Regions from separate parts of the Kribbella sp. NPDC002412 genome, predicted to be linked through region 2. Evidence: predicted binding sites of a transcription regulator. Region 2 holds the regulator's gene; each other region holds the start of a gene.

The links. The regulator HrcA, encoded in region 2, represses chaperone genes, less so after heat shock. The targets are predictions, from matches to a motif close to TTGGCACTCGNNNNNNNCGAGTGCCAA.
Region 1: a site for HrcA is predicted at 8,546-8,572, ahead of groL (chaperonin GroEL). Genes of this name have one in related genera too.
Region 3: a site for HrcA is predicted at 5,193-5,219, ahead of ACWCOV_RS36360 (FmdB family zinc ribbon protein). Genes of this name have one in related genera too.

Annotation. Positions count from the first base shown of each region.
Region 1 covers NZ_JBSFBL010000017.1:35,368-45,912, forward strand. Annotated here, with positions in the region: gene ACWCOV_RS16060 (ABC transporter ATP-binding protein) at 1-921, opposite strand, end outside; gene ACWCOV_RS16065 (ABC transporter ATP-binding protein) at 918-2,639, opposite strand; gene ACWCOV_RS16070 (glycerophosphodiester phosphodiesterase family protein) at 2,807-3,772, shown strand; gene ACWCOV_RS16075 (M48 family metallopeptidase) at 3,769-5,037, opposite strand; gene ACWCOV_RS16080 (PspC domain-containing protein) at 5,109-5,453, opposite strand; gene ACWCOV_RS16085 (MmcQ/YjbR family DNA-binding protein) at 5,607-5,960, shown strand; gene ACWCOV_RS16090 (DsbA family oxidoreductase) at 5,923-6,507, opposite strand; gene ACWCOV_RS16095 (GlxA family transcriptional regulator) at 6,566-7,417, opposite strand; gene ACWCOV_RS16100 (Rid family hydrolase) at 7,548-7,964, shown strand; gene ACWCOV_RS16105 (GNAT family N-acetyltransferase) at 7,961-8,521, opposite strand; gene groL (chaperonin GroEL) at 8,753-10,378, shown strand; gene ACWCOV_RS16115 (putative immunity protein) at 10,480-10,545, opposite strand, start outside.
Region 2 covers NZ_JBSFBL010000020.1:89,064-99,608, reverse strand. Annotated here, with positions in the region: gene ACWCOV_RS18290 (DUF3097 domain-containing protein) at 1-658, opposite strand, end outside; gene ACWCOV_RS18285 (NCS1 family nucleobase:cation symporter-1) at 684-2,222, opposite strand; gene ACWCOV_RS18280 (MBL fold metallo-hydrolase) at 2,328-3,098, opposite strand; gene ACWCOV_RS18275 (EF-Tu/IF-2/RF-3 family GTPase) at 3,109-3,459, opposite strand; gene ACWCOV_RS18270 (ThuA domain-containing protein) at 3,599-4,240, shown strand; gene ACWCOV_RS18265 (Gfo/Idh/MocA family protein) at 4,225-5,328, shown strand; gene hrcA (heat-inducible transcriptional repressor HrcA) at 5,435-6,457, shown strand; gene dnaJ (molecular chaperone DnaJ) at 6,482-7,624, shown strand; gene ACWCOV_RS18250 (16S rRNA (uracil(1498)-N(3))-methyltransferase) at 7,628-8,344, shown strand; gene ACWCOV_RS18245 (TetR/AcrR family transcriptional regulator) at 8,318-8,887, opposite strand; gene ACWCOV_RS18240 (F0F1 ATP synthase subunit C) at 8,958-9,182, shown strand; gene ACWCOV_RS18235 (Gmad2 immunoglobulin-like domain-containing protein) at 9,187-10,317, opposite strand; gene ACWCOV_RS18230 (SigE family RNA polymerase sigma factor) at 10,314-10,545, opposite strand, start outside.
Region 3 covers NZ_JBSFBL010000069.1:6,080-16,624, reverse strand. Annotated here, with positions in the region: gene ACWCOV_RS36390 (ABC transporter substrate-binding protein) at 1-703, shown strand, start outside; gene ACWCOV_RS36385 (LacI family DNA-binding transcriptional regulator) at 714-1,250, shown strand; gene ACWCOV_RS36380 (LacI family DNA-binding transcriptional regulator) at 1,230-2,318, opposite strand; gene ACWCOV_RS36375 (LacI family DNA-binding transcriptional regulator) at 2,357-3,382, opposite strand; gene mscL (large conductance mechanosensitive channel protein MscL) at 3,650-4,036, opposite strand; gene cpaB (Flp pilus assembly protein CpaB) at 4,159-4,776, opposite strand; gene ACWCOV_RS36360 (FmdB family zinc ribbon protein) at 4,843-5,172, opposite strand; gene ACWCOV_RS36355 (penicillin acylase family protein) at 5,360-7,888, shown strand; gene ACWCOV_RS36350 (serine hydrolase domain-containing protein) at 7,892-8,956, opposite strand; gene ACWCOV_RS36345 (phosphotransferase) at 8,956-9,864, opposite strand; gene ACWCOV_RS36340 (5-formyltetrahydrofolate cyclo-ligase) at 9,861-10,424, opposite strand; gene ACWCOV_RS36335 (UTP--glucose-1-phosphate uridylyltransferase) at 10,490-10,545, shown strand, end outside.

The sequences.
Region 1 (10,545 bases), on a different contig from region 2:
GTCCAGCCAGGACAGCAACCGGTCGACCGGGTCGATCAGCTGGTTGACGTACAGCACCGCGGCCGTGACCGCGCCCAGCGAGACGTGACCGTTGATGTGCAGCCAGCCGCCGAACACCAGCGTCCCCACGACCGGCACGAGGTACCCGATCTCGGCCACCGGGAAGTAGATCGTGCGCAGGAACAGCGTGTATCGCTCGGCAAGGTAGGAGCCGCGGATGTCGGCATCGGTCCGTCGGACGCGCTCGTCGTACCGCCGCAGGGCCTCGACCGTACGGGCGCCCTCGACCGTCTCGGCGAGCGAGCTGGTCATCTGCGCGTACGCCGCGTTCTCCCGCAGGTAGCCGTCCTTCGCCCGGCGCAGGTACCACCACGTGCCCAGCCAGAGCGCCGGCACCATGGCCAGCAGCGGCACCAGCACCCAGACGCCGACGAGCAGCGTCGCGCCGACCGTGAACAGCACGGTGACGAACGCGATGATCGTCTCCGGTACGGCGAACCGCACCGTCCGCGACAGCGTGTCGACGTCCCGCGAGGTGCGGGACAGCAGGTCGCCGGTGCCGGCCCGCTCGACCGTGCCGATCGGCAGCGCGAGCGCGTTGTCGACGAAGTCCTCCCGCAGCTCGGCCAGCACCTGCTCGCCGAGCGCGAACGACTTGAACCGGGCCCATCTGGTCAGCAGCGACTGCGCCACGATGAACACCGCGATCACCAGGATCACCTGGTTGACCTTGGCGGCGGTCGTGCCGCGCTGGACGTCCTCGACCAGGCCGCCGATCAGCCGCGGCGCGGCCAGGCCGGTGACCGCGGCCAGGCCGTGCAGCAGCAGCGCGACCAGCAGCGTGCGCGGGTGCCGCCGGGCCAACCGGCGCGCGTGCCGGCGGATCTCGGCGGGACCCGCGACCGGGAGGATCTGCCTCATCTGAGCGCCTCCTCCGCTTCGGTCTGACGGGTCACGGTCCGGCGGTACTGCGGGTCGGTCTCGAGCAGCGTGCGGTGCTTGCCAGTGGCGACCACTCGGCCGGCGGCGACGAAGATCACCTCGTCGACCCGGTCCAGCAGCAGCGGGCTGGCGGTCAGTACGACGGTGGTGCGCCCGGCCCGGTGGTCGCGCAGCCGGTCCGCGATCCGCGCCTCGGTGTGCGCGTCGACCGCGGAGGTCGGCTCGACCAGCACCAGCACCGACGGGTCGGCCAGCAGCGCGCGGACCAGCACGAGCCGCTGCCGCTGGCCGCCGGAGAACGACCGGCCCTTCTCCTCCACCTCGGAGTCGAGCCCGTCGGTCAACGCGACGAGCACGTCCTCGGCAGACGCCGTGCGCATCGCTGCCATGACTTCTTCGTCGGTACGGCAGTTGTCCGGGTCCAGCTCTTCGCGCAACGTCCCGGTGAACAGTTGGGAACCGGTGTCGCTCACCAGGATCCGCCGCCGGATGTCCTCACGAGTCGCGCTGGCCAGGGTCACTCCGCCGTACCGCACCTCGCTGGTCTCGTCGTACCGACCCAGGCGGTCGGCCAGCGTGTTGTAGGTGTCCGGCTCGGCCGAGACGATCGCCGTGAGCAGGCCGTCGCGGGCCCGGATCCCGGAGACCGGGTCGACCAGGTCGCCGCCGTCCGGCAGCCGCACGGGCTGCACCGGCTCGGTGATGTCGGGCTGCAGCGCCAGCACGCGGATCACGCGGCGTGCGGCGACCAGACCGCGCATCAACTGGTTGGCGAACTCGGTGGCGGTGCGCAGCGGCAGCACCAGGAACGTCGCGTAGCCGTAGAAGGCGACGAGCGAGCCTGCGCTCAGCGTGCCGCGCAAGGCGAAGTGTGCGCCGATGCCGACCACGAGGACGACGAACACACCAGGCAGCAGCACCTGCGCGGCGTCCAGCACGGACTGGATCCTGGCGACCCGCACACCGGCCTGCCGGACCTGCTGCGACTCACCGCGGTACCGCCGGGAGAACGACTCCTCGCCGCCGATGCCACGCAGCACGCGCAGACCGGCCACGATGTCCGAGCCGAGCGAGTTCAGCTCGCCGACCGCTTCGCGTTGCGCGGACTGCCGCCGGTGCAGCGGCCGCAGCATCGGGCCGAGGCAGAACAGCATCACCGGCACGCCGATCAGCACCACCAGGCCGAGCGTGGTCGAGGTGGAGAGCAGGATCGCGGCGACCACCACGAACGCCACGATCGCGCCGCTGAACCGGGCCGAGATCTCCATCAGGTTGCCGATGTAGGCGAGGTCGCCGGCGCCGATGCTGACCACCTCGCCGGTGGCCAGGTTCTTCGGCAGGGTCGCGCCGAGGTCGGCCGACTTCCGGGTCACCACCTGGACCGTGCGGTAGGCGGCCATCAGCCAGTTCGTCACCGCGAACCGGTGCCGCATGATGCCGGCCAGCGCCTGCACCACGCCGACCGCGAACAGCACCGCGGTCCACTGCAGCAGCCGGTCGCCGTCGCGCGCGGCGATGCCCTCGTCGATCGCCTTGCCGAGGATCGCCGGAATGAACGCCTGCGCACCCATCCACAGGATGCCGAACGCCATCCCGCCGGCGAGCGTGCGCGACTGACCGCGCGCGACCCAGAGCAGGTAACGGGTCGGCGAGCGGTGGTCGGGAACGCCGGGATCGGCGAGGGGCAGCTGTCTCATGGCCCCCTCAGGCTAGGTGTGGCCACCGACGTTCCGCATGCGAATTACTCGCACCTGGGGACCGTCACGGTGCGTGCCGCCACGGTCTCCCCGCGCATCAAAAGACCTTCACCTTGCGTTGGGCAACGAGTTCCCGGGCCGCCATGTCGGCCGCCTGTCCTGGATCCATGCTGGTGATCGCGCATCGGGGAGCGAGTGGCTACCGCCCGGAACACACGCCGGCGGCTTACCGCCTGGCTGCGGCCCAGGGAGCCGACTACCTGGAACCGGACCTGGTCGCCACCCTCGACGGCGTCCTGGTCTGCCGGCACGAGAACGAGATCTCCGGTACGACGGACGTCGCCGACCACCCGGTGTTCGCGGACCGCAAGGTCACCAAGATCGTCGACGGCACCGCGGTGACCGGCTGGTTCGTCGAGGACTTCACGTACGAGGAGCTGCGGCAGCTCCGGGCGCGGGAGCGGATGCCCGCGCTGCGGGCCGGCAACACGGCGTACGACGGGCTGGAGACGATCCCCACCTTCGACGAGGTGGTGGCACTGGCCCGGCAGGAGTCACTCCGGCTCGGGCGGCCGATCGGCGTACTGCCGGAGATCAAGTACCCGGCGTACTTCCGGCGGCTCGGACTGCCGCTGGAGGAGTTGCTGACCGAGCGGATCCTGACGCTGGGCCTGCGCAACGACGAGATCATGGTGCAGTCGTTCGAGCCGACCAGCCTGCGCCGGCTGTCGGTGATGACGCGGGTGCCGCTGGTTCAGCTGGTGGACGCGGAGAGCGCCCCGAACGACTTCCTGCGGACCGGCGACGGCCGCACCTTCGCGGACCTGATCGAACCCGCCGGCCTGCGCGAGGTCTCGACGTACGCACAGGTCTTGGCGCCGCACAAGGACCTGGTCATCCCGCGCCGCGCCGACGGCTCCCTGGGCGAGCCGACCCGCCTCGCCGACCAGGCCCACCGCCTCGGCCTCGCAGTCCAGCTCTGGACCTTCCGGGCCGAACGCCGCTTCCTCCCCACCGGCACAGACTTCCGCACCGAGCTCACAACCTTCACCCGCCTAGGCATCCAAGGCATCTTCACCGACCACCCAGACCTGGCAGTAGCAGCGGTTCGTCGATCCGCTCTGAAGGTCTAAAGCGCACTGCGAAATGCGGCCAGGACCGTCTGACCAGCAGGTGCCAGCTCCGCGTCGACGTTCCTGCTCTCGTCGAGCCCGAGCACGACTCTCGCGCTGGTGGCGGGCCTGGCCCGGATCAGTCTGGTCCGCAGGTACGTCGGCGGATGCATGGCATCGGTCCGAGTCTCACGGCTCCGGCTGGCCCTGACCCGCCGCTCGATCTCGCGCCTCGGCACCTCGTTCACCGCGCGCCGGACGGCCTCCAACGGCTCGATCTCGCTGCCGAACCGCAGTGCTCGCTCCATCGCCCGGAAGGCGGTGTCGCTCAGCAGCAACCGTTCCAGCGCGTGTGCGGTCGCCTCCGAGCCCGCGATCTCACCTGCCCTCCGGTCAGCCAGGTACTCGGCCCGCTGGCTGCCGCGGAAGTACGCCCGGTCCAGCAACCAGCCGTACCCACGCACCAACCCGCCGACCGTGGCGTTCACCAGGCGCGTGATGAATCCGACGTACGTCGCATCCGCGTTGATCTGGTAGCTCAGGTCCTGGCGGTACCTGTCGAGCGGCTGCTCGGAGAAGGTCAGCCGCAGCTCGTGCAGGATCGACTCCGCCGCACCGATCACCCAGCCGTGGTGGGCGTCGCCGTTCCGGCCGTGTCCCAGCTCGTGCGCCAGGACCGCGACGCGCTCCTGTGGGCTCAGGCTGGTCCACAGCGGCAGGCCGATGCCGATCACCGGGCGGAAGCGCCAGCCGATTCGGCCGAACCACAGGTTGGCTTCCGCGTCCACGACCACGGCCGCGATCTTCTGGGCGCCGAGAGCGTCGGCGATGCGGTCCAGGACGCCGTACAGGCTCGGGGCTTGGTCGCGGAGGACGAGTTGGGCGTCAGGAGGCAGCTTGTCGGCGCGAGGGCGGAAGAGGTGCGCGACGGCGAACGCGAGCAGGGCCAGGGGAACGCTGAGCCACAGTGGCCGGTAGAAGAGCAGGAGTGCGATTCCGCCTGCGAGTGCCAGAAGCGGCAGTACGAGGACGAGCGCCGAGAGCAGATAGGCGGCGACGCGGGCCGCGTCCAAGCCGGGGCGGTGGATGCTGCCGGTCTCCAGCTCGCGGTAGAGGGCGTCGGCGAGCCTGTGCTCGAGCCGAAGCCGCCAGGCAGGCGTGGGGTCTGTTTGCGGAGACGGGTCGATGTTCCAGTCACACTGGTCGCACCAGGTGACGTAGTGCTGTTCGACCCTGATCTGGTGCCCACAGTCGGGGCAGTTCGTCACGTCCTCGGTGCTCTGCACGCGAGAAGTGTGCCAGGGCGGGCAGCAGGGCGACGGTCGCTCGCGACTGGGTCACCCTGCTGCTGCGTCGGTCATGCCGCCGGGGGCTTGTTGTTGGTGGGGTTGGTGTCGTCGTAGATGCGGGAGGCGATGTCGGCCTCGGGGGTCGGCTGCGGCTGGTTCACGGACTGCTGGACGTTCTGCCAGACGGCCTTGCCGTCGGACTCGGGGATCACGACCCAGGCGATCACGTAGCCGATCAGGGCGGTGCCGCCGGTCAGCAGGGTCAGGCCGACGATGCCGAGGCGGACCAGGGTCACGTCGATGTTCAGGTACTCCGCGATGCCGCCGGAGACACCCGTGAGCATCCGCTGGTCGCGGGAACGCCGGAGAACCTTGCCGGACAGGTTGGAGAACGGTGCGTTGGAGTTCGTCATGGCTCAACTCTCCCGCCTGAGGGGCCCCCACCACATCCGGATCGGTACCGACCCACCCCTGACCCGACCCCGGGCCCGAACCTCCAGACCCCCGTACGACTTTCGGGCCGGAGCAGGGGCGGAACTGTCGGTGGGGGTGGTTACGGTCGGGGGATGGATGGTGGTGTGCTGGTGAAGGTCGTGCTGGGGTTGCCGGGGGTGGAGGAGCATGAGGGGTGGGCGGGGCAGCCGGTGTTCAAGGTGCGGAACAAGAGCTTCGCGTACATGTCGGAGGACGAGACCAGGCTGCTGCTCAAGTCGCTGCGCGAGGAGCAGGAGGCCCTGGTGGCCGAGAACCCGGAGGTCTTCGCGCCGTCCTGGGCCTCCGGCCGGTTCGCCTGGCTCGACGTCGACATCGAAGCGGCCGACGACGACGAGCTCCGCGAGCTGGTCACCGAGGCGTGGCGCCTGACCGCGCCGAAGTACCTGATCACCCAGCTGGACGCAGCACAGTCGTCAGGTCCCTGAACCACACGCGCGGCCGCAACCCGCTGACGGACTGGCCGAGGACGTTCCAGGTGGGTGTGCCCTCCACGCCGTACTTCTTCGCCTCCCGTTCGGACCGGTCCAGAGCGGCGTACGCCGTTCCGTCGGCCAACGCGGCCCGCAGCCGCGCGGGGTCGCCACCCGCCGCCTCGGCCAGGATCGCGAGCAGGTCGACCGACTCGATGTCCTGCCCCTGAGCGAAGTACGCGGCGAACACCGACTCGGCGAACCGCCGGGCCACCCTCGGCCGGGTGTTCTTCAGCCACTCGAACGCGGCCAGCGCGCGACGCGTGTTCGGCATCCGGCTCGACCAGCGCAGCGGCAGACCGGCCGCTTCGGCCTCCCGGGCCAGGAACTCGTACGTCGGTCCGACCCGCGGCCCGGCCGGCTTCCCACCGGGCGGGATCTCGGGATGGATCCGGATCGCGTGCTCGACCACCTCGATCCCGCGTTCGCGCAGGATCCGGTTCCGGTCCTGGGCGATGTAGCAGTACGGACAGACGAAGTCGAACCAGTGCTCGACGACCATCAAGAAACTCCTCGAATGTTCAACTACCTGCCTCGGTACAACGCGCCCGAGGGCTGGTTCAGTCCCGCGCCGCCTGGCGGTACGCGGACGGGGTGGTGCCGACCTCGCGGCGGAAGGTCTCGCGGAACGTGCTCGCGGTACCGAAGCCGGCCGCGGACGCGATCCGCTCGATCGTCCAGTCCGAGGTCTCCAGCAGCCGCCGTGCGCTGAGCAGCCGCTGCTCCACGACCCAGCGCATCGGCGGTACGCCGGTCTCGTTCTCGAAGTGCCGGATGAAGGTCCGCCGCGGCATCGTGGCGTGTGCGGCCATCCGCTGCACGGTCAGCGGCTCGCCGAGGTGCTCCAGCGCCCAGGCGCGGGTGGCGGACAGGTCCGACCGCGGTGGCGTGCGCAGGTCGACGTACTGCTGCTGGTCCCCGCCGCGGACCGGTGCCGCGACGATCCCCTTGCCCGCCTCGTACGCCGCGGTCTCGCCGAGGTCGGTGCGGATGACGTGCAGGCAGGCGTCGATCGTGGCGCCGCCGCCGGCCGACGTGAGGATCTTGCCGTCTTCCACGAACAGCTTGTTCTCCAGCACGTTGATCCGCGGATGCAGTCGCCGCAGCGGTGCGACGTACTGCCAGTGCGTGGTCGCGTCGCGGCCGTCGAGCAGACCTGCGTCGGCCACGGCGAACGCGCCGGTGCAGACCGCGACGATGCGTGCCGAGCTGCCCGCGAGCAGGTCCAGGTACGGCGTCGGCAGCGGCTCCTCCGGATCGTCGTACCCGGGTACGACGATGATGTCGGCGTCCGCCGCCGCCGCGACGACCTGGTAGCCGGGACAGCCACCGAACAGGTACGACGGGATGCTGAAGTCGATCGGGATCACGCGCGGCAGGTCCAGCACCGCCACCGTCAGCTTGGTCGCCACCCGCTCACCGCCTTCCTCTCGACATCCCGGCACGAACCCTGCGGGATCTGGCACGGCTGCCGCTGTTCGACCCACCGTGCGCTCACTAGGTTGATTGAATCTTAATCTTGTGAACCAAAAGGGGTGCCGAGTGACCGAGAACTTCGGAGTGCCGTGGGAGACCGCCTACGGGTACGTGCAGGCCATCAAGTCCGGCGACACCATCTATCTGTCCGGCCAGCTGTCCCACAAAGGCGCCGAACTGGTCGCGCCGGCGCCGGTCGACGAGTCGGGGGTGGCGACCGACTTCTCCAGCATCGGCGACCAGCTCCGGCAAACCTACGCCAACGCGCAGGAGCTGCTGGGACGGTACGGCGCCTCGCTCGACAACGTGGTCGAGGAGGTGGTCTACGTGCTCGACATGGACGCAGCCTTCGAAGTGGTCGGCCAGATCCGCAAGGAGGCCTACGGCCGCGAAGATCCCCAGGTCGCCAGCACCATCGTCGGCATCACCCGCCTGGCATTCCCCGAGCAGCTGGTCGAAATCAAGTTCGTCGCGAAGGTCTAGAACGTCTTGCGGACCAGGACCCAGCGTGGGTTGGTTCGGCTGATCTCGGTGAAGCCGGCGGTCAGGTAGACCGTGAGCGGGCCGCGGTAGAGGTCGGCTGAGGAGGTGCGGTCTACCTCCTCGACGTCGACCGCGCACGCTTCGACGGCGGAAGCGCCGTACGACTGGGCGAAGTCGGTGGCGCCGAGGGCGAGCTCGCCGGCGATGCCCTGCCGGCGGTGGCCGACGGGTACGACGAAGCAGGTGATCACCCAGGCGTCCGGCTGGTCGGTGCGCCAGTTGGGGGAGGCGACCACCCGTGGGTACGCCGTTCGCGGGGCGACCGCGCACCAGCCGACCGGCGCGCCGTCGTCGTACGCCAGGACTCCAGGTGGGACCTCGCCGTGGCAGACCTGCTTGCGGAGGTCGCTCCGGTTGCTCTGCTGCGTGGCCGCGTTCCATTGCTTTCCGCGCAGGCGGAAGTACTGACAGAAGCAGCGCGCCGGGTCGCCGCGCTCACCCATCACGGCGGCGACGTCCTGCCACGAGTCCGGGCCGGCCGCTCGCACCTCCACCATGGGGCCTACCGTAGCGGGGGCCGGCTTGCACTCGCTTGGGGCGAGTGCTAATACTTGGTTAGCACTCCATGGGTGAGAGTGATAAATCTCGTGCCCGCGGAGTGTGACAGAAGACGGCCTCGATGAGGTGCCGGAGCGTGGCGGGACGTGACCGCCGCGGTGTGGCGCCGTCCGTCGCGGGCATCTCGGCCGGCTGAACACAAAGACTCGACGCGGGAGGACTCGCGGAGAATGCCCAAGCTGATTTCTTTCAATGAAGAGGCGCGCCGCGGCCTCGAGCGGGGGATGAACACCCTCGCCGATGCGGTCAAGGTGACGCTCGGCCCGAAGGGCCGCAACGTCGTCCTGGAGAAGAAGTGGGGCGCCCCCACGATCACCAACGACGGTGTCTCCATCGCCAAGGAGATCGAGCTCGAGGACCCGTACGAGAAGATCGGGGCCGAGCTCGTCAAGGAAGTTGCGAAGAAGACCGACGACGTCGCGGGTGACGGCACCACCACCGCCACCGTGCTGGCCCAGGCTCTCGTCCGCGAGGGTCTGCGCAACGTTGCGGCCGGCGCCAACCCGATGAGCCTGAAGAAGGGCATCGAGAAGGCGACCGAGGCGGTCAGCGAGCAGCTGCTGGCGCTGGCCAAGCCGGTCGAGACCCGGGAGCAGATCGCTGCGACCGCGTCCATCTCGGCCGCCGACAACCAGGTCGGCCAGATCATCGCCGAGGCGATGGACAAGGTCGGCAAGGAAGGCGTCATCACCGTCGAGGAGAGCAACACCTTCGGCCTCGAGCTCGAGCTCACCGAGGGTATGCGCTTCGACAAGGGCTACATCTCGCCGTACTTCGTCACCGACACCGAGCGGATGGAAGCGGTCCTCGACGACCCGTACATCCTGATCGTGAACAGCAAGATCTCCAGCATCAAGGACCTGGTCCCGGTGCTGGAGAAGGTGATGCAGACCGGCAAGCCGCTGGCCATCATCGCCGAGGACATCGAGGGCGAGGCGCTGGCCACCCTGGTTGTCAACAAGATCAAGGGCACCTTCAAGGCCGTCGCCGTCAAGGCGCCGGGCTTCGGTGACCGCCGCAAGGCCATGCTGGTCGACATCGCCGTCCTCACCGGCGGCGAGGTGATCTCCGAGGAGGTCGGCCTCAAGCTCGACTCCGTCGACCTGGAGCTGCTCGGCCAGGCCCGCAAGATCGTCGTCACCAAGGACGAGACGACCATCGTCGAGGGCGAGGGCGACGCGGACCAGATCGCCGGCCGGGTGAACCAGATCCGCGCCGAGATCGAGAAGTCGGACTCCGACTACGACCGCGAGAAGCTGCAGGAGCGGCTGGCCAAGCTGGCCGGTGGCGTTGCGGTGATCAAGGTCGGCGCGGCCACCGAGGTCGAGCTGAAGGAGCGCAAGCACCGCATCGAGGACGCCGTTCGCAACGCGAAGGCGGCCGTCGAGGAGGGCATCGTCGCCGGTGGTGGCGTGGCGCTGCTGCAGGCGTCGGTGATCGCGTTCGAGAAGCTCGAGCTCGACGGTGACGAGGCCACCGGTGCCGCCATCGTGCGGTCCGCGGTCGAGGCGCCGCTGAAGCAGATCGCCGTGAACGCCGGCCTCGAGGGCGGCGTCGTGGTGGAGAAGGTTCGCAACCTCGAGCCGGGTCACGGTCTGAACGCCGCGACCGGTGAGTACGTCGACCTGATCGCCACCGGCATCATCGACCCGGCCAAGGTGACCCGGTCGGCGCTGCAGAACGCGGCGTCCATCGCGGCGCTGTTCCTCACCACCGAGGCCGTCATCGCCGACAAGCCGGAGAAGGCCGCGGCCGCTCCGGGTGGCGCGCCTGACATGGGCGGCATGGACTTCTGATCCACTGAAGTCCAGCAACACCACAGCACCACAAACGGTCCCGGGCCTCGCCCGGGACCGTTTGCTGTTGACGGGAGGAGGCCCCGCAGCGCTCCGAGCAGTCAGTTGCGCAAGCCGCTGTCGAGTCGGTGCGTGAGGAGGCCGACCCGGCTGCGGGAGGGTTCACG
Region 2 (10,545 bases):
CCTGCCCGTGCGGGATCTTCGGCCAGGCCTTGATCCCCACCGAGGACGGCTTGACCGCCTCCCAGATGTCGATGAACGGGTGCCCGACGACCAGGACGTGCTTGTTCGTCACCTGGGCGGCGATCTTGGACTCCTTGGAGCCCTCGACCAGGTGGTCGACCAGGACGCCGAGCCTGCGGCCGGGACCGGGCTGGAACCGGTTGACGATCCCGGGCAGGTCGTCGACCCCTTCGAGGTACTCGACCACGACGCCCTCGATACGCAGGTCGTCACCCCAGACCTTCTCGACCAGCTCGGCGTCGTGCCGGCCCTCGACGTAGATCCGGCTCGCTCGCGCCACTTTCGCCCGGACGTTGTCGACCGCCACCGAGCCGGACGCCGTCCGCGTCTTCTTGGCCGGTCCGGCCTTCTTCGGCGCCTTCAGGCTGACCGGCTTGCCGTCCAGCCAGAACCCGGGCCCGAGCGGGTAGGTCCTGATCTTGCCGAACCGGTCCTCGAGGTCGACCACGCCGTGCTCCCAGCGCACGACCGCCCCGACGAACCCCGAGCTCGGCTCCTCGACGACCATCCCCTTCTCGAGCTCCACCTCGACGGTCCGCCCGTTCTTGGGCTTGCGCCAGTCCCCAGCCAGTACGTCGTTCCCATACCGATCAGCCACCGGACAACCGTATGTCGTGGCCGGCCTAGAAGATGGGAGCGGCGTGGCTCGCGTTCGGCTCGCGGACCGGCGGCGACAGCCTGGTCAGCAGGACGTAGGCGAGGAAGCCGGCCACCAGGCCGACCGCCCACGAGTAGTCGTAGAGCGGCTTGAGGAACGGGATCAGGCCCTCCTCCGGGAACGGGCCGGCGCCCGGGTTCGAGTACGCGCCGCCGACCGCGAGCAGGGAGCCGAACACGGTCGCGACCACTGCCCGCCAGTTCCAGCCCGCGGAGTACCAGTACCGGGCGCCGGCCTGGTAGAGGTCGGCGAGGTACAGGTTGGTGCGGTCGAGCAGCCAGTAGCCCGCGATCAGCACGCCGGCCACCGACGCGAGCAGCCCGCCGTAGAAGGACAGCCAGACGAAGATGTAGATCGACGGGTCGGAGATCAGCCGCCACGGCTGGATCACGATCCCGATCACGCCGGTGAGCAGGCCCGCGGTCCGGAAGTTCAGCCACCGCGGCACGGCGTTCGCGAAGTCGTACGACGGGCTGACCACGTTGGCGGCCACGTTGCACGACATCGTCGCCAGGATCGCCATCACCAGGCCGATCGTGACCACCACCGGGTTCTCGAACCGGCGGGTCAGCTCGACCGGGTCCCAGATCGCCTCGCCGTACAGCAGCACGGTGCCGGACGTGGTGATGATCGAGACCAGCGCGATGAACGACATCGTCGTCGGCAGGCCGATGATCTGGCCCCAGACCTGCTGGCGCTGGCCTTTGCCGAACCGGGTGAAGTCCGGCATGTTCAGGCTCAGCGTGGCCCAGAACGCGATCATGCCCATCAGCGACGGCGCGAAGATCTTCCAGAAGTCGGCGTCCCAGCCGAGTTTCGACGGCTGGTCCAGGATCGGGCCGAGGCCGCCGGCCTTGACCAGGATCGCGATCATCAGCGCCAGGAACGCGACCGTGACCAGCGGCGCGGCCCAGTTCTCGAACCGGCGCAGGCCTTCGATGCCGCGCCAGATCAGGACCATCTGGATCACCCAGAAGAACGCGAAGCTCAGCCACAGCGTCCACGGGTGCCCGCCGGCCGCGGACGCGTTGGTCCAGCTGTCGCCGGCCAGCTCGCCGACGATCACGTAGATCGCCTGGCCGCCGATCCAGGTCTGGATGCCGAACCAGCCGCAGGCGATGAAGGCCCGCAGCAACGCCGGGAAGTTGGCGCCGCGGACGCCGTAGAAGGCGCGCGCGAAGACCGGGAACGGGATGCCGTACTTGGTGCCCGCGTGGCTGTTCAGCAGCAGCGGGATGAGGACGATCAGGTTCCCGAGGGTGATGGTGATGAACGCCTGCAGCCAGTTCATCCCGAGCGCGACCAGGCCGGCCGCGAGCAGGTAGCTGGGGATGTTGTGCGCCATCCCCATCCACAGCGCCGCGTAGTTGTACGTCGTCCAGTGCCGCTCGGGCAACCGGGTCGGCGCGAGCTCAGCGTTCCCGTACGGGCTGTTGGCCACCGCCTCCGGATCGGTCAGCTCGACCCGTCCGTCGGGGTGCACCGTCTGCTCAACCGTAGCCATGAACCCCACCACCCGATCCGCATCGAGGTCGTTGCTTCGCAACAAGTTGCGCCCTCAGGTGACGTGCTGTCAACGGACAACTACGAGGTTGCGTTGTGAGGCAGGTCAGCTGGGGCCGAGCAAGGGGAGTGTTGGCCTGCGCGGAGTGCCCAGTGCCTCGTAGCCGCGCTTGATCGCGTCCTGCAGGTGCTCGAGCGGCCACGGCCAGTCGTCGGTGTGCGTGAGCGCGTCGTCCAGCGACGTGCCGGCGTGGTGCAGGCCGGAGATGGTGTTGGCGACCGTGCCGAGGTCACCGGCCTGGTCGCGGACGAACTCGGCGTCGACCACGGCCCCATGTCCCGGGACGACCTTCGCGGTGCCGGACAGCATGCCGATCACCCGGTCGATCGTGTCCGGCCACTCGAGCGGGAAGGAGTCCGTGCCGTACGACGGCGGCGCCGACTCCTCGACCAGGTCGCCGACGAAGTACACGTCGGCATCCGGTACGACGACCACCGTGTCGCCGGACGTGTGCGCGTTGCCGAGGTGCAGCAGCTCGACCCGGCGGTCGCCGAGGTCGATCACCTTCGCGACGGCGAACGTCGTACCGGCGAGGTTCTCCTCGGCGGCCGCGTTCTCGTGCAGGTAGACGGTGGCGTCGGTGAAGACGCTGTTGCCGACCACGTGGTCGAAGTGGGCGTGGGTGTTCACCACCCAGCGGACCGGCGCGTCGGTGAGCTCGCGGATGTGGCCGAGCAGCTCGGACGCCTGCTCGGCGGTCGCGCGGGTGTCGACCACCAGGGCGCCGTCCGCGCCGACGACCAGGCCGACGTTGAGGTCCCACTCGTCGTACCGGCGGACCCAGCAACGATCCCCGACCTCGGTCCACGTACTCATGAGGCCGAGGTTACTTGCTCAGCACATCGCCCCTGACCACCTGCTCCCGCTCGACGCCGCGGAGCAGCAGGCCGACGTTGTCGCCGGCGTTCGCGACCTGCACCGTCTTGCGGAACATCTCCAGACCGGTCACCTCGGTCTGCAGCAGCGGCGAACCCGCGCGGCTGAGCAGCACCTGGTCGCCGACCGCGACCGTGCCGGCGATCACCCGGCCGGTGACGATCGTCCCGCGGCCGGTGATCGAGAACACATCCTCGACGGTCAGCTCGAACGCGCCCGGCGGCACACGGTCCTGCGGCCGCGTCCCGGGGGAGGTGTTCGCCGGCGGCTCGCGGTCGCGCTTCCAGAACTTCCATCCCATACACCGACCCTAGACGCGGGGAAGCCCTATCCACGGGACGGAATCGCACTTGAAGGCCGGTCGGGTGGCGCTTAGTGTCGCGGTGGCGATTCCGCAATCTTTCCGAGCCTGGAACCGAAACTTTCGAAGGGCGGACGGCGTGACGACACGACGTGCACTGGTGGTCCGGGGCGGGTGGGAAGGACACTCCCCGGTCGAGGCGACCGACCTGTTCATTCCCCACCTGCGTGAGAACGGGTACGAGGTGACCGTCTCCGACACGACCGAGAGCTACCTCGACCTGGACGGCACCGACCTGGTCCTGCAGTGCGTCACGATGAGCCAGATCGAGCCCGAGCACTTCAAGGGCCTGGACGCGGCGATCCGCAAGGGCACCGGGTTCGCCGGCTGGCACGGCGGGATCTGCGACTCGTTCCGGAACAACGCCGACTACAGCTTCATCACCGGCGGCCAGTTCATCTCGCACCCGCACGGGTTCACCGACTACCGGGTCGACATCGTCGCCGAGCACCCGATCGTCGAGGGCATCACGCACTTCGACGTGCACACCGAGCAGTACTACGTGCACTACGACCCGACGAACACCGTGCTGGCCACCACCACGTTCCGCTCGCACCCGGACTACCCGTGGATCGAGGGCGCCGTGATGCCGGCCGTCTGGACCAGGACCTGGGGTGCGGGCAAGGTGTTCGTCTGCACCGTCGGCCACAAGCTGGACGACCTCGAGGTGCCCGAGGTCCGGACCATCATCGAGCGGGGGCTGCTGTGGGCGAGCAAGTGACGCGCGTCGGCATCGTCGGCACCGGGGTCATCTCCGGCACGTACCTGGACCACCTGGACAAGCTGCCCGGCGTCGAGGTGGTCGCGGTGGCCGACCTCGACGTCAGCCGCGCCCAGGCGATCGCCGACAAGAACCCGGGCATCCGCGCCCTGTCGTCCGGCGACCTGTACGCCGCGGACGACGTCGACATCGTGCTCAACCTGACCATCCCGGCCGCGCACGCGGCGGTGCACCAGGCCGCGATGGAAGCCGGCAAGCACGTGTACGGCGAGAAGCCGCTGGCCGTCGACCGCGCCGAGGCCGAGCCGCTGCTGAAGTACGCCGCCGCCAACAACCTGCGCGTCGGCTGCGCACCCGACACCGTGCTCGGCACCGGCACCCAAACCGCCCGTGCCGCGATCGACCGCGGCGACATCGGTGTGCCGACCGCTGCGACCGCGTCCTTCGTCACGCCCGGCCACGAGCTGTGGCACCCGGCGCCGGAGTTCTACTACCAGCCCGGCGGCGGCCCGGTGCTCGACATGGGCCCGTACTACGTGACCAGCCTGGTCACCCTGCTCGGTCCGGTACGGCGGGTGGTCGCACGCGCCGGCCAGTCGCAGCAGGAGCGGAAGATCCACACCGGTCCGCGCGCCGGCACGACCTTCCCGGTCCAGGTGCCGACGCACGTGACCGGCGTACTCGAGCACGAGTCGGGTGCGCTGACCACGCTGCTGATGTCGTTCGACGTGTGGGCCGCGCGGTCGCCGCGGATCGAGGTGCACGGGACCGAGGGCAGCCTGTCGGTGCCGGACCCGAACGGCTTCGACGGCAAGGTCGAGATCGCCACCGCCACGAACCGTGACTGGATCGAGCTCCCCGTCGCCGGTGGGTACGCCGGAGCCGGCCGTGGGGTCGGGGTCGCGGACATGGCCCGGGCGATCCGCAACGGTGAGCCGCACCGGGCCGACGGCGCGCTGGCCTACCACGTGCTCGACGTCCTCGAGTCGGTGCTCGAGGCGGCCGCGCAGGACCAGCCTGTCGATGTCGCGAGTACGGTCGCCCGCCCGGCCGCCGTACCGTTGGGGGCATCGCCCGAAGTCGCGTGAGACCCGCCCCACGCCGCAAGCTGGCACTGGCGGCTACTACGGCTCGGTAGACTGGCACTCGAATGAGCTGAGTGCCAAGGGTCGACGCTGAGAGAGGGTGGTGCGCGTGCTGGACGAACGCAAGCTGGATGTTCTCCGCGCCATCGTCGAGGACTACGTGGCGACCCACGAGCCGGTCGGCTCGAAGACGCTGGTGGACCGGCACAACCTCGGAGTGTCGCCGGCCACCGTGCGTAACGACATGGCCGCGCTGGAGGAGGAGGGGTACATCACCCAGCCGCACACCAGCGCCGGCCGGATCCCGACCGACGCGGGATACCGGCTGTTCGTGGACAAGCTGAGCACGGTCAAGACGCTGTCCCCGGCCGAGAAGAAGGCGATCACCTCCTTCCTGGCCGGAGCGATCGACCTGGACGACGTCGTCCGCCGGACCGTGCGGCTGCTCGCCCAGATCACCCGCCAGGTCGCGATCGTGCAGTACCCGTCGCTGAACCGGTCGAGCGTCCGGCACATCGAGGTCGTCACGATGAGCCCGCGCCGGCTGCTGCTGGTGCTGATCACCAGCACCGGCCGGGTCGAGCAACGGATCGTCGAGCACCCGAACGACGTCGACGAGCAGCTGATCGCGGACCTGCGGTCGCGGCTCAACACGGTCCTCGCCGGGCAGCGGCTGACGGAGGCGACCACGTCGCTGGCCGCCGTACCCGAGCTGTTCGCCCCGGCCGACCGCTCGCTGGTCGCGTCGATCGTCACCACGCTGCTGGAGGCGTTCACCGACGAGGTCGTCGAGCAGCGGATCGCGGTCGGCGGCGCCGCCAACCTGACCCGGTACGGCGACGACTTCGAGCGCAACGTGAAGCCGGTGCTGGAGGCGCTGGAGGAGCACGTCATTCTGCTCAAGCTGCTCGGTGAGGCGACCAACCCGCAGACCCTGACGGTCCGCATCGGGCACGAGAACCCGTTCGAGGAACTGGCCACCACCTCGGTGGTCGCGACCACGTACGGGTCCAAGTCGGAGGCGCTGGCCACGCTCGGCATCGTCGGCCCGACCCATATGGACTATCCGAGCACGATGGGCGCTGTCCGGGCCGTCGCGCGCTACGTCAGCCAGATCCTGGCCGACTCCTAACGAATACAACCCCTGGTCTGGAGTATGAGCACCGATTACTACGCCGTCCTGGGTGTCAGCCGCGACGCGACACCGGACGAGATCAAGAAGGCGTACCGCAAGCTGGCCCGCCAGTACCACCCGGACGTGAACGACTCCGAGGACGCGCACCACAAGTTCCAGGAGATCGGCCGCGCCTTCCAGGTGCTGAGCGACCCGCAGAAGCGGCAGATGCACGATCTCGGCGGTGACCCGTTCGCGGCCGCCGGCGCGGGTGGCGGGCCGGGCGGCTTCGGCCAGGCCTTCACCTTCACCGACATCATGGACGCCTTCTTCGGCCAGACCGGCGGGGCGACCCGCGGGCCGCGGCCGCGGACCCGGCGCGGCCAGGACGCGCTGATCCCGCTGCGGATCGACCTCGGCGAGGCCGCGTTCGGCACCACCCGGGAGCTGAAGGTGGACACCGCGGTGCTGTGCCCGACCTGTTCGGGCTCCGGCGCGGCGGCCGGCTCCGAGCCGGTCACCTGCGACATCTGCCACGGCCGCGGCGAGGTGACCCACACCCAGCGGTCGTTCCTCGGCGAGGTGCGGACGATGCGGCCGTGCCCGAACTGCCGCGGCTTCGGCACGATCATCCCGAACCCGTGTGTCGAGTGCTCCGGCGACGGCCGGGTCCGGTCCCGCCGGACCGTCACCGTGAAGATCCCCGGCGGCGTCGACACCGGCACCCGGGTGCAGCTGTCCGGCCAGGGCGAGGTCGGTCCCGGCGGCGGCCCGGCCGGCGACCTGTACGTCGAGATCGAGGTCGAGCCGCACGACATCTTCACCCGCAACGGCGACGACCTGCACTGCACGGTCACGCTGCCGATGACGGCGGCCGCGCTCGGGACGACGATCGACCTGCCGACGCTGGAGGGCGAGACGACCCCGCTGGAGATCCGCCCCGGCACCCAGTCCGGTACGGCGATGACGCTGACGGCCCGTGGTGTCCCGCGGCTGCGGCACGCCGGCCGTGGTGACCTGATCGTCCAGATCGTGGTCGAGACCCCGACCAAGCTCGACGACTCGCAGGCCGACCTGCTCCGGCAGTTGGCCGGGATCCGCGGCGAGGAGCGCCCCCAGGGCCAGGTCCAAGCCACCCACAAGAGTGTCTTCGGCCGCCTGCGCGACGCCTTCGGCGCCCACTAGGAGATGGGCGTCGCAGTCTTCTTCTGCGCGGAACTGGCTGGTGACGAGCTCGCGCTCGACGGTCCGGAGGGCCGGCATGCTGCGGTGGTACGGCGGATCGCGCCGGGGGAACGCATCCGGTTGACCGACGGGCGCGGGGCCTGGGCTGAAGGTGCGGTGACGGCTGCCTCCAAGGCGGGGGTGACGGTTGCCGTCGACAGCCGTGGGAGTGTGCCGGCGAGCCGGCCGCGGCTGGTCGTCGTGCAGGCGCTGCCCAAGGGGGAGCGGGCCGAGCTCGCGGTGGAGATGCTGACCGAGGTCGGCGCGGACGTGATCGTGCCGTGGAACGCGGAGCGCAGCCAGTTCCGCAGCAACCCGGAGCGCTCCGCGAAGACGCTGGCCAAGTGGCAGGCGTGGGCTTTCGAGGCAAGCAAGCAGTCGCGGCGGGCGTGGTTCGCCGAGGTGGCTCCGATCGCGACCACGGCCGAGGTCGCCCACCTGATCACAGCCGCCGCGCTCCCCGTCGTACTGCACGAAGATGCCAAGACACCGCTGGCCGGCCTCGACGTCCCCGCCGACGGCGACATCGTGATCGTGATCGGCCCCGAAGGCGGCATCTCCCCGGCCGAGCTCGAGACCTTCGACGTCGAGCCGGTCCGCCTCGGCGACACCGTCCTCCGCACCTCGACGGCCGGCGTCGCCGCCGCGGCGGCCCTACTCGCCCGTTCGCGCTGGAGCTGACAACGCCCGCAGCGCCGTCGCGATGTCCGCGCCGGACGGGGCGTTCTCCGGATCGACCAGCCACTGCAGCGCGACCCCGTCGACCAACGCGAGCCCGAGCGACCCGATGTGCTGCTCGTCGCCGTCCGCCTCGGTGCCGAGGATGACCGCGGCCACCTGACTCCGGAAGCTCGCGTACACCGCAGCCAGCCGCTCCCGGACCTCCGGCGACCGCGGCGACCGCGCGAACGCCTCGACACTCGCGATCGTCGTCGACCGGTCCTGCGCGAACGCTTCGGCCAGCGCATCCAGTACGGCGGCCAGCCGCTCGACCGGGTCCGTCGCGGTGATCGCCCCGATCGTGCCGGTCACGTCGTCACCCCAGTCGGTGAACGAGTCCAGCACCGCCTCGGTCAGCAACGCGTCCTTCGAGCCGAAGTGGTACCCGATCGAGGCCAGGTTCGTCTGGGATGCGGTGACCAGGTCGCGTGCGGTGATCTCGCCGTACCCCTTCTCGGCGATCAGCCGTTTCGCGCTCGCCAGCAGCTTGTCCCGGTTGCCCACGCCCCGGATCCTAGCGTAGACGATTGTCGTATACGATTGTCATAGACAAATGTATACGAAGGGATCGACGATGCTCGCTCTGCAGACCGCCGGCAACCTGGCCGTGCTCGCCTACGGACTGGCCGCCATCGGCTCCGGGATCGGCGTCGGGCTGATGTTCATGGCCGTCATCAACGGCACCGCCCGGCAGCCCGAGGCCCGCGAGTCGCTGATGTCGATCGCCTGGATCGGCTTCGGCGTGGTCGAGGTGCTCGCCGTCATCGGCATCGCACTCTCGTTCGTGTTCCGTACCTGAGGCGCTACTTGACGTAGATCGTCTTCGAGTCGGTGTCGGTCATCGCGCCGTTCTCGGCGGAGATCAGGTAGGCCTCGATCCGCCACTCGCCGGGGGTGAGCTTGAGCGGGATGACGAAGGGGGAGAAGGTCTGGCCCTCTTTGGTGTTGACGTAGCTGGCCTGGGTCGCGCGGGTCTTCAGGTTGGTGGCGCGCCAGTTGACGGTGGCCTCGAAGGCGGCCGCGATGCCGGTGACCGAGAGCGGGCTCTTGGTGACCTGACCGTCGGCGAGGTTGTCGATCCAGACCAGCGCCTGGACCTTGCTCGCCTGGGCGCGGGCGATCGGCCGGCTGGTGTCGACGTGGCCGAACAGGGGGCCGCCGGCCCGGCCCTGCTGGGTGATCCGGATCGGCTCGGTCGTGTTGCTCAGCACGCCCTGGACCGTGTAGACGAGTTGCTGGGTCGCGACGGCGGCAGCTGCCGCGTCCAGCTTGGTCTGCGGGAGCTGCTTGAAGTCGACCGTGACGACCCCGCCGGCCCGGGTCACCGAGCTCACCTGGGCGCCGCGCCAGGGGGAGTAGTAGTCGGGGTCGCCGGCGTCCTTCGACGTCATCATCCGGACCGCCTCGAGCGTGGGCTGGCGGTCGACGACCTTGATCCAGGTGCGGTACAGCCGGACCGTCGGCTCGGCGCTGGTCGAGCCGACCTTCTCACCGAGCCAGTAGACCGGTACGGCGGCCGACTTGCTGGGCCCCGCCGTACCTCGGACGGTCGGCGGGGTCTTCTCCTCGGGTGCGGTGGTGGGCGGCGCGCTCGGCAGCGTGCTGGGGGTCGGAACCGGGCTGTCGGGGCCGGTCGTCGGGTCGGGCGTCATCGGGCCGGTCGCGCTGGTCGTAGCACCTGGGCCGGCGACCTGGTCGTTGCCGGCGGTCGTGGCGTTGTCGTCGAAGACAGTAAAGGCGCCGATTGCCGCGGCGGTGCCGATCGCGGCCGCGCCGGCGGTCAGCACCCACGGCCGGCGGATGGCCGGCCGGCGCTGGCCGCGGACCCGGGCCTGGATCTCGGGCAGGGCGTCGGACGGCTCGATCCGGTCGGCCTCCTCGGCCAGCGCCCGCCGCATCAGTTCGTCGAACGGGTCGTTCTGCTGGTCACTCATGGCGTCTGCTCCAGGAGCTGGCGGAGCGACTTGCTCGCCCGCGCGGCGTGGCTCTTCACCGAGCCCCGGCTGATCCCCATCGCGTCGGCGATCTCCGCCTCGGACAGGTCTCCGTAGTACCTCAGCACCATCACGGTGCGTTGCTTCTCCGGCAGGGTGCGCATGGCCTCGATCACCCGGTCCGTCTCGATGGTTCGCAGTACGGCGTGTTCGGCGCTCGGCTCGTCC
Region 3 (10,545 bases), on a different contig from region 2:
CAAGGACGCGCTGAACGTCGACTCCAACGCGGTCAAGACCCAGTTCGAGTCCGGCCGCATCGCGACCCGGTGGGCGATGACGGACGGGCTGTCGTCGCAGTCGCTGGCGCCGCTGCGCAAGGCGGTCCCGACCGCGCAACTGGCGAACGTCGTACCGCTGCGGGGTGGCAAGAACGCCAAGCCGAACCAGACCTTCCAGGCCGACAACTTCGTGGTGCTGAACGCGAAGGGCCGCAGCAACGAGCGGGCGATGCAGCTCGAGGACTGGGTGTCGATCAAGGAGAACCACGACCTGCTCAGCTACGGCGTCGAGGGCAAGGACTGGAAGCCGGTCGGCACGGACCGGATCGAGCAGCTGTCCGGGTACAGCTTCCCGGGCTACGCGCTGTGCTGGCGGCAGCAGCTGGAGAAGAAGGTCAAGGACATCACGCCGACCGAGAACGAGTGGTTCGACTGGGCCCAGGACTACAAGAACTTCACCGTCGACCCATACTCCTCGTTCGTTCCCGACGTGACGCCGGTGAAGCGTGAGGACAGCCAGATCACCGCGGCGATGACGCAGTACGGCAACCCGCTGTGGATCGGCGCGGTCGACGTCGACAAGGGCCTGGACCAGCTGAAGAAGGCCGTGGCCAAGGCCGGGCTGAGCAAGCTGCAGGCCGAGATGGCCAAGCAGGCCGACGCGTACCTCAAGGGTCAGTAGGACCGGGTCGATGGCCGCGCGATCGAAGCTGGCGGTCGTCGCCCGGGAGGCCGGCGTCTCGGTGTCCACGGTGTCGAAGGTGCTGCGCGCCTACCCGGACGTCGCGCCGGCCACCCGGGCCCGGGTCCGGGACGTCCTGCGGCAGCGTGGGTACTCCGGAGACGTGAGTGCGGCCGGTCATCGGCCGGCCGCACTGGTCGACGTGGTCGTGGCCAGTCCGGCGCCCGCCGGTGCGGTGCTGAACTCCTTCGACTTGGCGGCACGCCGTACCGGTCTGTCGGTCGTGGTGACGACGGTGGTTCCTGATCGGCCGGTGCCGCGGCACTGGCTCGACCAGGTGTCGGCGCGGGGGACTCGTGGGGTGGTCGGGGTGCTGGTGGACTTCACTCAGGCGCAGCTCGGGTACCTGGCGATGCACGACGTACCGCTGGTGCTGATCGCTCCGCCGGGTCGGTCGCCGCGGCACGTGACTACATTTGCTCTGAGCAACGACCTCGGGGAGACGGCGCGTCGGGTGCTGGCCGAGTTAGTCCCTTCTGGAGACTGAGTCGCGAACGACCACGTGGGTCTTCAGGGTGACCTGGAGGCCCGGCCAGTCCTCGCGCTGGTGGTCCTCGTCGGCGGCGACCTTGGCGGCGATCCGGCCGAGCTCCTCGTACGGGACATGGACCGACGTCATCCTCGGACGGAGATCCTGGGCCAGCTCGATGTCGTCGTACCCGACGATCGACATGTCGTCGGGCACGCGCAGGCCGGCCTCGGTGACCGCGGCGTAGACGCCGGCGGCCATCACGTCGGTCGCCGCGAACACGGCCGTGAAGTCGCGGCTCCCGGTCAGCCGCTTCTTGGTGAGATGGTAGCCGGCGGCGCGGGTGAAGACGCCGTGCTCGACCAGCCCGGGATCGAACTCCACGCCGAAGGTTTTCAGGGCACGGCGGTAGCCGTCGAGGCGGCCCATGCTCGTGGTGTGCCGTTCCTCGCCGCCCAGGAACAGGATGCGCTGATGTCCTTGCGCGAGCACGTGGCTGGTGATCGCGTAGGCGCCCTCCTCGTTGTCATAGCCGATGACTGCGGCAGGGACTCCTTTGGCGAGAGGCGGGCGGCCGCAGAGCACGAGCAGCGAGCCCGCGGAACGGAGCGAGTAGGCGAGCTCGGTCATCTGCTCGTCGTAGTCGTCGGCGTCCGCGACTCCACCGATCAGCACGACCGCGCCGGCGCGTTGCTCCCGCATCAGGCGGACGATCGCGAGCTCGCGGTCGCGATCGCCCTGGGTGGTGCCGATCAGGCACAGCCAGCCGAGTCGGGCGGCCTCCTGCTCGACACCATGCGCAGCCTCGGCGAACGACGGTCCGCGGACGTCGGCCAGTACGAAAGCGATCGTCTTGGTCTGGACGCCGGCCAGCGCTCGCGCGTGGGTGTTGGCGACGTAGTTGAGCTCGCGAATCGAGCGCAGGACGCGCTGGCGGGCCGAGCGGGAGACCGGGTAGTTGCCGGCCAGGACGCGGGAGACGGTCGCGGGTGAGACGCCGGCGTGGGTCGCGACATCGCCGAGCGTCGCTGCGGCCTTCCGGCGCGACGATCCGCCGTCGTCGGCTGTCCGCGGGGTGCGTGCCATCGAGGTCCCCTCCTGAATCGGCGGGCCGAGTCTACGTTCTACTGATGCGGCGCCGGACCGGTCGAGTCGCGGATGACGAGATGCGTGCCGAGGACAACGTGCTGGTCCAGCGCGTATTGGTCGCGGTGCAGGGCGAGCCGGATCGCGGTCCGGCCGAGCTCCTCATGGGGGAGGTGGACCGTGCTGAGGCCCGGCGTCAGGTCGGCTGCCAGCGGGATGTCGTCGTACCCGATCACCGAGATGTCCTCGGGGACGCGGCGGCCCGCCTCACGCAGCGCGAGCAGGACGCCGCTGGCGACGACGTCGGTGATCGCGAAGACCGCGGTGAACGGGATGCCTTGGTCGATGAGTGCCTTGGTGTGCTGGTATCCGGACTCGCGGTCGTACTCACCGGGCAGGACGCGCTCCGGTGCGACCTCGAGCCCGTGCGCCTTGTGTGCCCGGGTGTAGCCGTCGAAGCGCGCCTTCGTGGTGGTGTGCTCGGGTACGCCGGCGCCGATGATGGCGATCTGGCGATGGCCGAGTGAGATCAGGTAGCTCGTGGCTGCGAACGCGCCGCCCTCGTTGTCGTACTCCACCACGGTCGACGGCACGTCCCCGCCGATCGGTGGGCGGCCGCACAGCACCAGCCTCGAGCCGGCCCGGTCGAGGGCCTTCGCGAGCTGCGCCATCCGCTCGAGGTTGGACGCCGTACGGACCCCACCACCGACCAGTACGACGGCCTCGGCCTGCTGCTCGCGCATCAGCTCGATCAGCTCGAGCTCGCGGTCCGGATCACCGTTGTGGGTGCAGACCAGGCAGAGTCGTCCCTCGGCCGTCGTCTGCTGCTCGACGCCCTGGCCGATGTAGGCGAACAACGGGCCGACCAGGTCGCGGATGATGAACGCGACCGTGCGCGGACCGCCGCCGACGAGGGCGCGGGCCTGTGCGTTCGCGACGTAGTCGAGCTGCTGGACCGCACGCATCACTCGGCCGCGGGTGGTGGCGGCGACCGGGTAGTTGCCGGCGAGCACCCGGGAGACGGTCGTGGCGGAGACGCCGGCGATCGCCGCAACGTCCTTCACCGTGGGGCGATCCCCTGACGACAGTCTGGCCACCGGCTCCGCCCTTCAGAAAGCGCTCACCGAAATTGTGCCACGACGGACTGCGCAAGGCTGCATCACGAGCTGCCGGGGATCAGCTCACATCTCATTGTTTGTTGGCGGATTGCTGCTCCGATGTGGTCTGGCGCAAAGCCGCGAGCCTGTGGAAAACGTTGACCTGTGGGGAGCGGGTGAGCGATGTGGCGAGCTCAGGGGCTGAGGTTGGGTTGCCACCCGCTCCCGACGCGGTCAGGGGCGGCGGGCGAGGTGGTCGCGGATCTCGGTGAGGAGTTGCTGGTCGGTGGTCATCGGGTCGGGCTCGGGCTCGATGCCGCGGGCGCGGCGCTCGGCGAGCTTGTTCAGCGGCAGCACGATCACGAAGTAGATAGCGGCCGCGACGAACAGGAAGTTGAGCACCGCCTGCAGGATCGCGCCGATCGAGAATTCCGCGTTGTTGATGGTGAACGTCATTGCGTGGCTGAGGTCCGGCTTGCCGAAGATCGCCGCGACGAGCGGGTTGATCAGGTTGTTCACGGTCGCGGTGATGACCTGGCCGAACGCGGCGCCGATGACGACGGCGACCGCGAGGTCGACGACGTTGCCGCGCATGATGAATTCCTTGAAGCCCTTGAGCATGTGGGTATGCCTCCACGGAGCGGGTGATGTTCCCGGTCAACGTAGGGCCCACCGCCCAGCCCATGCGACGGAGCACGCCGGAAGGCAACGGATCGTGGCCAGTTGTGTCCGATAAGTGATCGTCAGCCGGTGTCCGGCGTCAGGGCGACGGTGAGTTTGGACTTCGTGCCGGCTTGGGCGAGGCGAGTGGCGGTGTCTGGGGTGGTCGCGACCACGATCAGCGCGCCGGTCGTCGTCGTACGCGGGGTTGGGAGGGCGACCACGCGGACGGCGCGGGCGAGGAGGTTTGCGGAGTCGGCCTGGGTGCTGGTGGCGGCGTACAGGTTGATGTGATCGCCGACGCGGAGCAGGGCACTGATGTCGGCGTCGTCGATCCGGAACGGGTAGGCGAGCTCGCCCTTGGGGACGGCGACCGGGGCCAGGAAGCGGGCGTCGGTGAGTGGCTCGCCGGCTCTGACCGGGCTGGTGAGCACGCGGGCAGTCAGGTCGGCGCCGGGTTCGAGGGCGCCGTCGGGCACGGCCGCGGGTGGGAGGTCGACGGTGCGGAGATCCGAGCCGGTGGGCACGGCTCCGCCCGCGAGGTCGCGCGCCGCGGCCAGCACGGCGACGGTCGGCGGGGGTGGAGGGGAGAGGGCGGTGAGGCCGAAGTACACAGCTGCCGCGGCGGCCACACCGGCCAGCAGCCGGCGGTGCCACCTGACGGCATGGAACAGTTCACGAAGTGCGAAGGGGTTTCTCATGCCAGAGAAGGTACGAGTTTTCCCTCACCCCACTTGGTGGTTATCCACAGGGGCACCGGCCAGAGGTCAGGCGGCGCTGGTGCTGGTGCTCGAGGACGACGACGAGGTGCTGGACGACGACTTCGAGGAGTCCGTCGACGACGAGCTGCTCGTCGACGAGGAGTCGGACTTCGCGGACGAGGCCGAGTCGGACTTCGCCGAGACCGTGCTCTTGCCGGAGTTGCGGCTGTCGGTGCGGTAGAAGCCGGAGCCCTTGAAGACGACGCCGACGGCGTTGAAGACCTTGCGCAGGGTGCCCTGGCAGGCGGGGCAGACGGTCAGCGCGTCGTCCGTGAAGCTCTGCCGCACCTCGAGCGCCTCACCACAGTCGGTGCACTGGTACTGGTACGTCGGCACGGTTCGTTCCCTTCAGGCCGTTGGCACTCCTACTACTCGACTGCTAATAATGCTCCAGCACCCCGAACTATTCCAAGTCGGGCGCGTGTTACCTCAACTCTGCGTGGATGTCCACCGGACGCAGAGCAACGCAAAGTTGTGCGGCACCCCATTTGGGGCGGGCGGCGGGATTCTCTACGGTTGGTCCGTGCGTCGCCTGCTACGAGTCGTCATCATGAGCGGAATCGCCCTCGCCACCGTCCTGTTGGTGATCGCCGGTACCGTCGTCTTCGTCGTCCGCCATTCGTTCCCCACGTACGACGGATCGATCGAGCTGACCGGCCTCGAGGGCGACGTGGAGGTGGTCCGGGACGCCAACGGCATTCCACAGATCTACGCCGACACCCCGAGTGACCTGTTCGCCGCGCAGGGTTACGTGGCCGCGCAGGACCGGTTCTTCGAGATGGACTTCCGCCGGCACGTCACCGCCGGCCGGTTGTCCGAGCTGTTCGGGAAGGACGCGCTGGAGACCGACAAGTTCGTCCGCACCCTCGGCTGGCGCCGGGTCGCGGAGAAGGAGCTCGGCCTGCTCACCCCGTCCACCCGGCAGTACCTGGACGACTACGCCCGCGGCGTGAACGCGTACCTGGACACCCACAGCGGCTCGGGCCTCAGCCTCGAGTACGCCGTCCTGTCGCTCAAAGGCACCGACTACCGGCCGGAGCCGTGGACCGCGGCCGACTCGCTGGCCTGGCTGAAGGCGATGGCGTGGGACCTCGGCGGCAACATGGACGAGGAGATCACCCGGACGAAGCTGCTCGCCTCGTTCCCCTCGCGCAACATCGAGAGCCTCTACCCGCCGTATCCGTACGACCGGAACGAGCCGATCATGGCCTCCGGCTCGGTCCGGGACGGCAAGTTCAGCACCGCGCCGATCGCCTCCGAGGCGCGCCGCGGGATGCTGACCAAGGACCTGCTGCAGTCGCTGGACTCGGTCGACAAGGTCGCGAAGGGCCTCCCGCAGCTGCTCGGCCGCGGTGACGGCATCGGCTCGAACTCGTGGGTCGTGTCCGGCGACCACACCACCACCGGCAAGCCGCTGCTCGCCAACGACCCGCACCTCGGCGCGACCATGCCGGGCATCTGGACCCAGGTCGGCCTGCATTGCAACAACGTCGGCAAGGCCTGCCCGTACGACGTCTCCGGCTTCAGCTTCTCCGGGTTGCCCGGGGTGGTGATCGGCCACAACAACGCGATCTCCTGGGGTTTCACCAACCTGGACCCGGACGTCACGGACCTCTACCTCGAGCGGATCGACGGCAACAACGTCCTCTACAACAACAAGTGGCGGGCGATGGCGACCCGCGAGGAGACGTTCAAGGTCGCCGGCCAGGACGAGCCGGTGAAGATCACCGTCCGCGAGACCAGGCACGGTCCGCTCATCTCCGACGTCGGCGACGACCAGCGCGAGACCGGTGAGCTGGCCGCGAAACAGGGCAAGTACGCCACGCCGTACGGCGTCGCCATCCAGTGGACCGCGCTGAACCCGGGCCGCACCGCGGACGCGCTGTTCGCGATCAACCGCGCGCAGAACTGGACCCAGTTCCGGGCCGCCGCGCAGCTGTTCCAGGTGCCCTCGCAGAACCTCGTGTACGCCGACACCGAAGGCCACATCGGCTACCAGGCGCCCGGCCTGATCCCGATCCGCAAGACCGGCCGCGGCGACTGGCCGGTGCCGGGCTGGGACCCCAAGTACCACTGGACCGGGTACATCCCGTTCGACGCGTTACCCAACGAGTTCGATCCCGCGGACGGGATCATCGTGACCGCGAACCAGGCAGTGGTGCCGCGGACGTACACCTACTACCTGACCAACGACTGGGACTACGGGTACCGCTCGCAGCAGATCCTGGACCGGATCAAGACCGCCGGGAAGCTGGACGCGAACGCGATGGCGTCGATCCAGCTGGACACCAAGAACCGGGCCGCCGAGATGCTGGTGCCGTACCTGCTGCAGATCGGCATCGACGACGAGTTCGAGCGCCAGGGCCAGGACACGCTGCGGAACTGGGACTTCACCCAGCCGGCCGACTCCGCGGCGGCGGCGTACTTCAACGTGGTCTGGCGCAACCTGCTCGCGCTGACCTTCCACGACCAGCTCCCCGAAGCCACCTGGCCGGACGGCGGGTCGCGCTGGTTCGAGGTGATCCGGACGCTGCTCGCGCAGCCGAACAGCGGCTGGTGGGACGACCTGCGGACCGGGCAGCACGAGAGCCGGGACGACATCCTGCGTGAGGCGATGATCGACGCGCGGCAGGAGATCACCCAGAAGATGGCGCGCGACCCGGCCAACTGGAAGTGGGGTCAGCTGCACAAGCTCACGCTGACCAACCAGACGCTCGGCAAGTCCGGCATCGGTGTGGTGGACAAGCTGTTCAACCGCGGTCCGTACGAGCTCGGCGGCGGCTCCTCGATCGTCAACGCGACCGCGTGGGACGCGTCGAAGGGGTACGGCGTGACCGCGACGCCGTCGATGCGGATGGTCGTGGACCTGTCCGACTTCGACAAGTCCCGGTGGATCAACCTGACCGGTGTGTCCGGGCATGCGTTCTCGTCGAACTACACCGACCAGACGGACCTGTGGGTGCGCGGTGAGACGCTGCCGTGGGCCTACACCAAGGGCGCGGTCGAGGCGGCCCGCGAGCACACCGTCACCTTCACCAAGCCGGAGCCGTAGCAGTCACCAGGCCGGGGAGTTGGCCTCCGCGAACAGCTCCTCCGGCCAGGTCCACAGCGCCCGCTGGGTCAGCAGGATCGAGATTGTCTGGTCGGCCGGCGTGGTCGACCAGAGCGTGCCCAGTCCACCGGCCCAGCCGTAGCGATCGGCGCTGACCGAGAGCCCGTAGCCCCACCCGGTGTCCGGGCCGAGGAAGTCGGCGGCCGCCGTACGCTGGCCGGCCGTCAGGTGGTCCGTCGTCATCTCCGCGACCGCGGCCGACGACAGGATGCCGTCGCCGCCCGTCAGTAGCATCCGGGCGAACGCGTGGAAGTCGTCCGCCGTCGAGATCAACCCACCACTCGCGTCGGGGAACGACGGCGGCTGCAGCCACTGGCTGTCCGCCGCGGGGTCGAGCAGGTCATCACCGACGTACGCCGTGGTCAGCCGCGCGGGGTCGGAGGCGGTGAACCCGGTGTCCCGCATCACGAGCGGCTCGAACAACCGCTCCCGCAGGAAGCCCTCCAGCGGCTGCTCTGTGGCACGTGCGATGAGTACGCCGAGCAGGTGTGAGCTGGTCGAGTACATCCAGCGCCGACCGGGCTGGTACTGCAGCGGCAGTGTCGCGAACCGTCGCATCCACTCGTCCGGATCGAGCGGAGTCCGTGGCACCGGCGGGCCGAACGTCCGCAGCTCCAGCTCTTCCTCCCGCTGCCGGATCCCTGCGTGGTCCGTCTCGCCCAGCCCCGCCCGGAAGGTCAACAGGTCCCGAAGCGTGATCGGCCGCTCCAAGGGGACAACGTCGTCGACCGGCCCGTCCGGACTGCGCAGCACGCGGGTCCCGGACAGCTCAGGCAGCAGGGTGTCGACCGGTGCGTCCATGGACAGCCGGAGCTCGTCGACGAGGATCATCGCGGCCGCGGCGATGATCGGCTTGGTGAACGAGGCGACCCGGAACAGGCTGTCCCGTTGCATCGGCGGACCGTCGAAGGCCATGGCGCCCAGTACCTCGACGCGCGTCTCACCGGCCCGGCTCACCAGCGAGACCAGTCCGGGGAGGTCGCCGTTGTCGACGTACTCGCTCAGCATCAGCCCAGTCCACCAGCGAACGGGGTGTCCCGCCACTGCCCGACGAACATCCGGATCCCGTCCGCAAGCGACGGCAGCAGCGGGACCATCGACGTGCACGCGATGAGCTGCAGCACCCGTGCCGTGTCCATGACCTGCTGGACCCGTTCGTCCAGCAACGGGCGCTCCAGCGCAGCCGCAGCCTCGTTGTAGACCTTCCCGAGGTCCGGACCGAACCCGGCCAGGTCCCACTCGATCGGGCCGAGCGTGGTGTCCTCGAAGTCCGACCACAGCACGCCGTCCGCGGTGGGGATCACGTTGTACGACGGCGCGTCGCCGTGGATCGTCTGGATCGTCGCCGACGGGAAGACCTCCTCGAAGGCGCTCCGACTGGTCAGGAGCGGCCCCAGCACTTCCCACTCGGCCCGCGCCCGGTCCAGGTCCTCCTGCTCGAGCAGACCCGGCACAGCCTCAAGCGCAGCGAGCGCCGGCGGCACGGCGAGCAGCGGCGTCATCCACGGCAGTTCCTGCGGGTAGTCCGCGAGTACGGCGTGCAGCTCGGCGGCCCGCGCGGTCCCGGTGACATAGTCGGGCTCCACGGACTTGTCCTGCTCCACGAACTGCCAGAACGTCATCGAGAAGCCGTCCTGCGGCACCGGTGCCAGCGGTACGAGCGGGCTCGGCGCAACGACCGGCTTGCCCTGCGCTACCAGCCACGCCGCCACGTCTAGCTCACGCTGCATCCGCCGTACAGCGACCTCCGGCTGCATCAGCGGTTCCGGCAGGGCCATTGGGACCCGCGCGACCACCGGTGCCGGCTTGAGGTGGACGACCACGGAGAACGCGTCGTACAGGACGGTCGGGTCCTCGACGGTCAGGCCCAGGCCCCGTGCGGCCGTTGTGGCAGCTTGTACGGCGTTCTCAGTCATCCTTTCGATCTTCTCAGCGCAATCAACCGATTTGGCGTCAGCGCTGCGTGCACCGGGTGGTCGTGGGTGTCGGCCGGAAGCTCTTCGACGACCTCTGCGTCGTACACCGCGGCCCAGATCGGCGTACCAGGGCTGACGCGGGCAAGTGCACGGTCGTACGACCCGCCGCCGCGGCCCAGGCGGACACCGTCGCGGGCGACCGCGACCGCTGGGCAGATGACCAGGTCGGCCGTGGCGATGGCGTCCGGGCCCAGGTCGACGGGCGGCTCGGACAGGCCGAGTCGGCCGGGGACGAGGTCGGCGGCGCCTGGTGCGACCCCCCAGCCGAGGTCGTTGTCGGCGTACAGGATCGGCAGCAGCACCTCACGGTCAGTAGCCAGCAGCCAGTCGATCAGCGCCCCGGTCTGCGGCTCCGGACCCATCGACACGTACAGCGCGATCCGCCGCGCCGCCTGCACCTCAGGCTGCGCTCGAGCGATCTCCAGCAGGTCACCGGTGTGCGGCCGAGCCCGGCGAGCGCTGAGCAGGTGCTGACGTGCTGCGGCCTTGGACGGGAACACTCCCTGATCGTAAGCACGTGACGCGGATAACACGGTGATTACCCGGCGTCCCCTAGGGTTGGGACATGAGTGAGGCAGGTCTACGACAAGCGCAGGACAAGATGCGCGCGGCCGGCGCTGC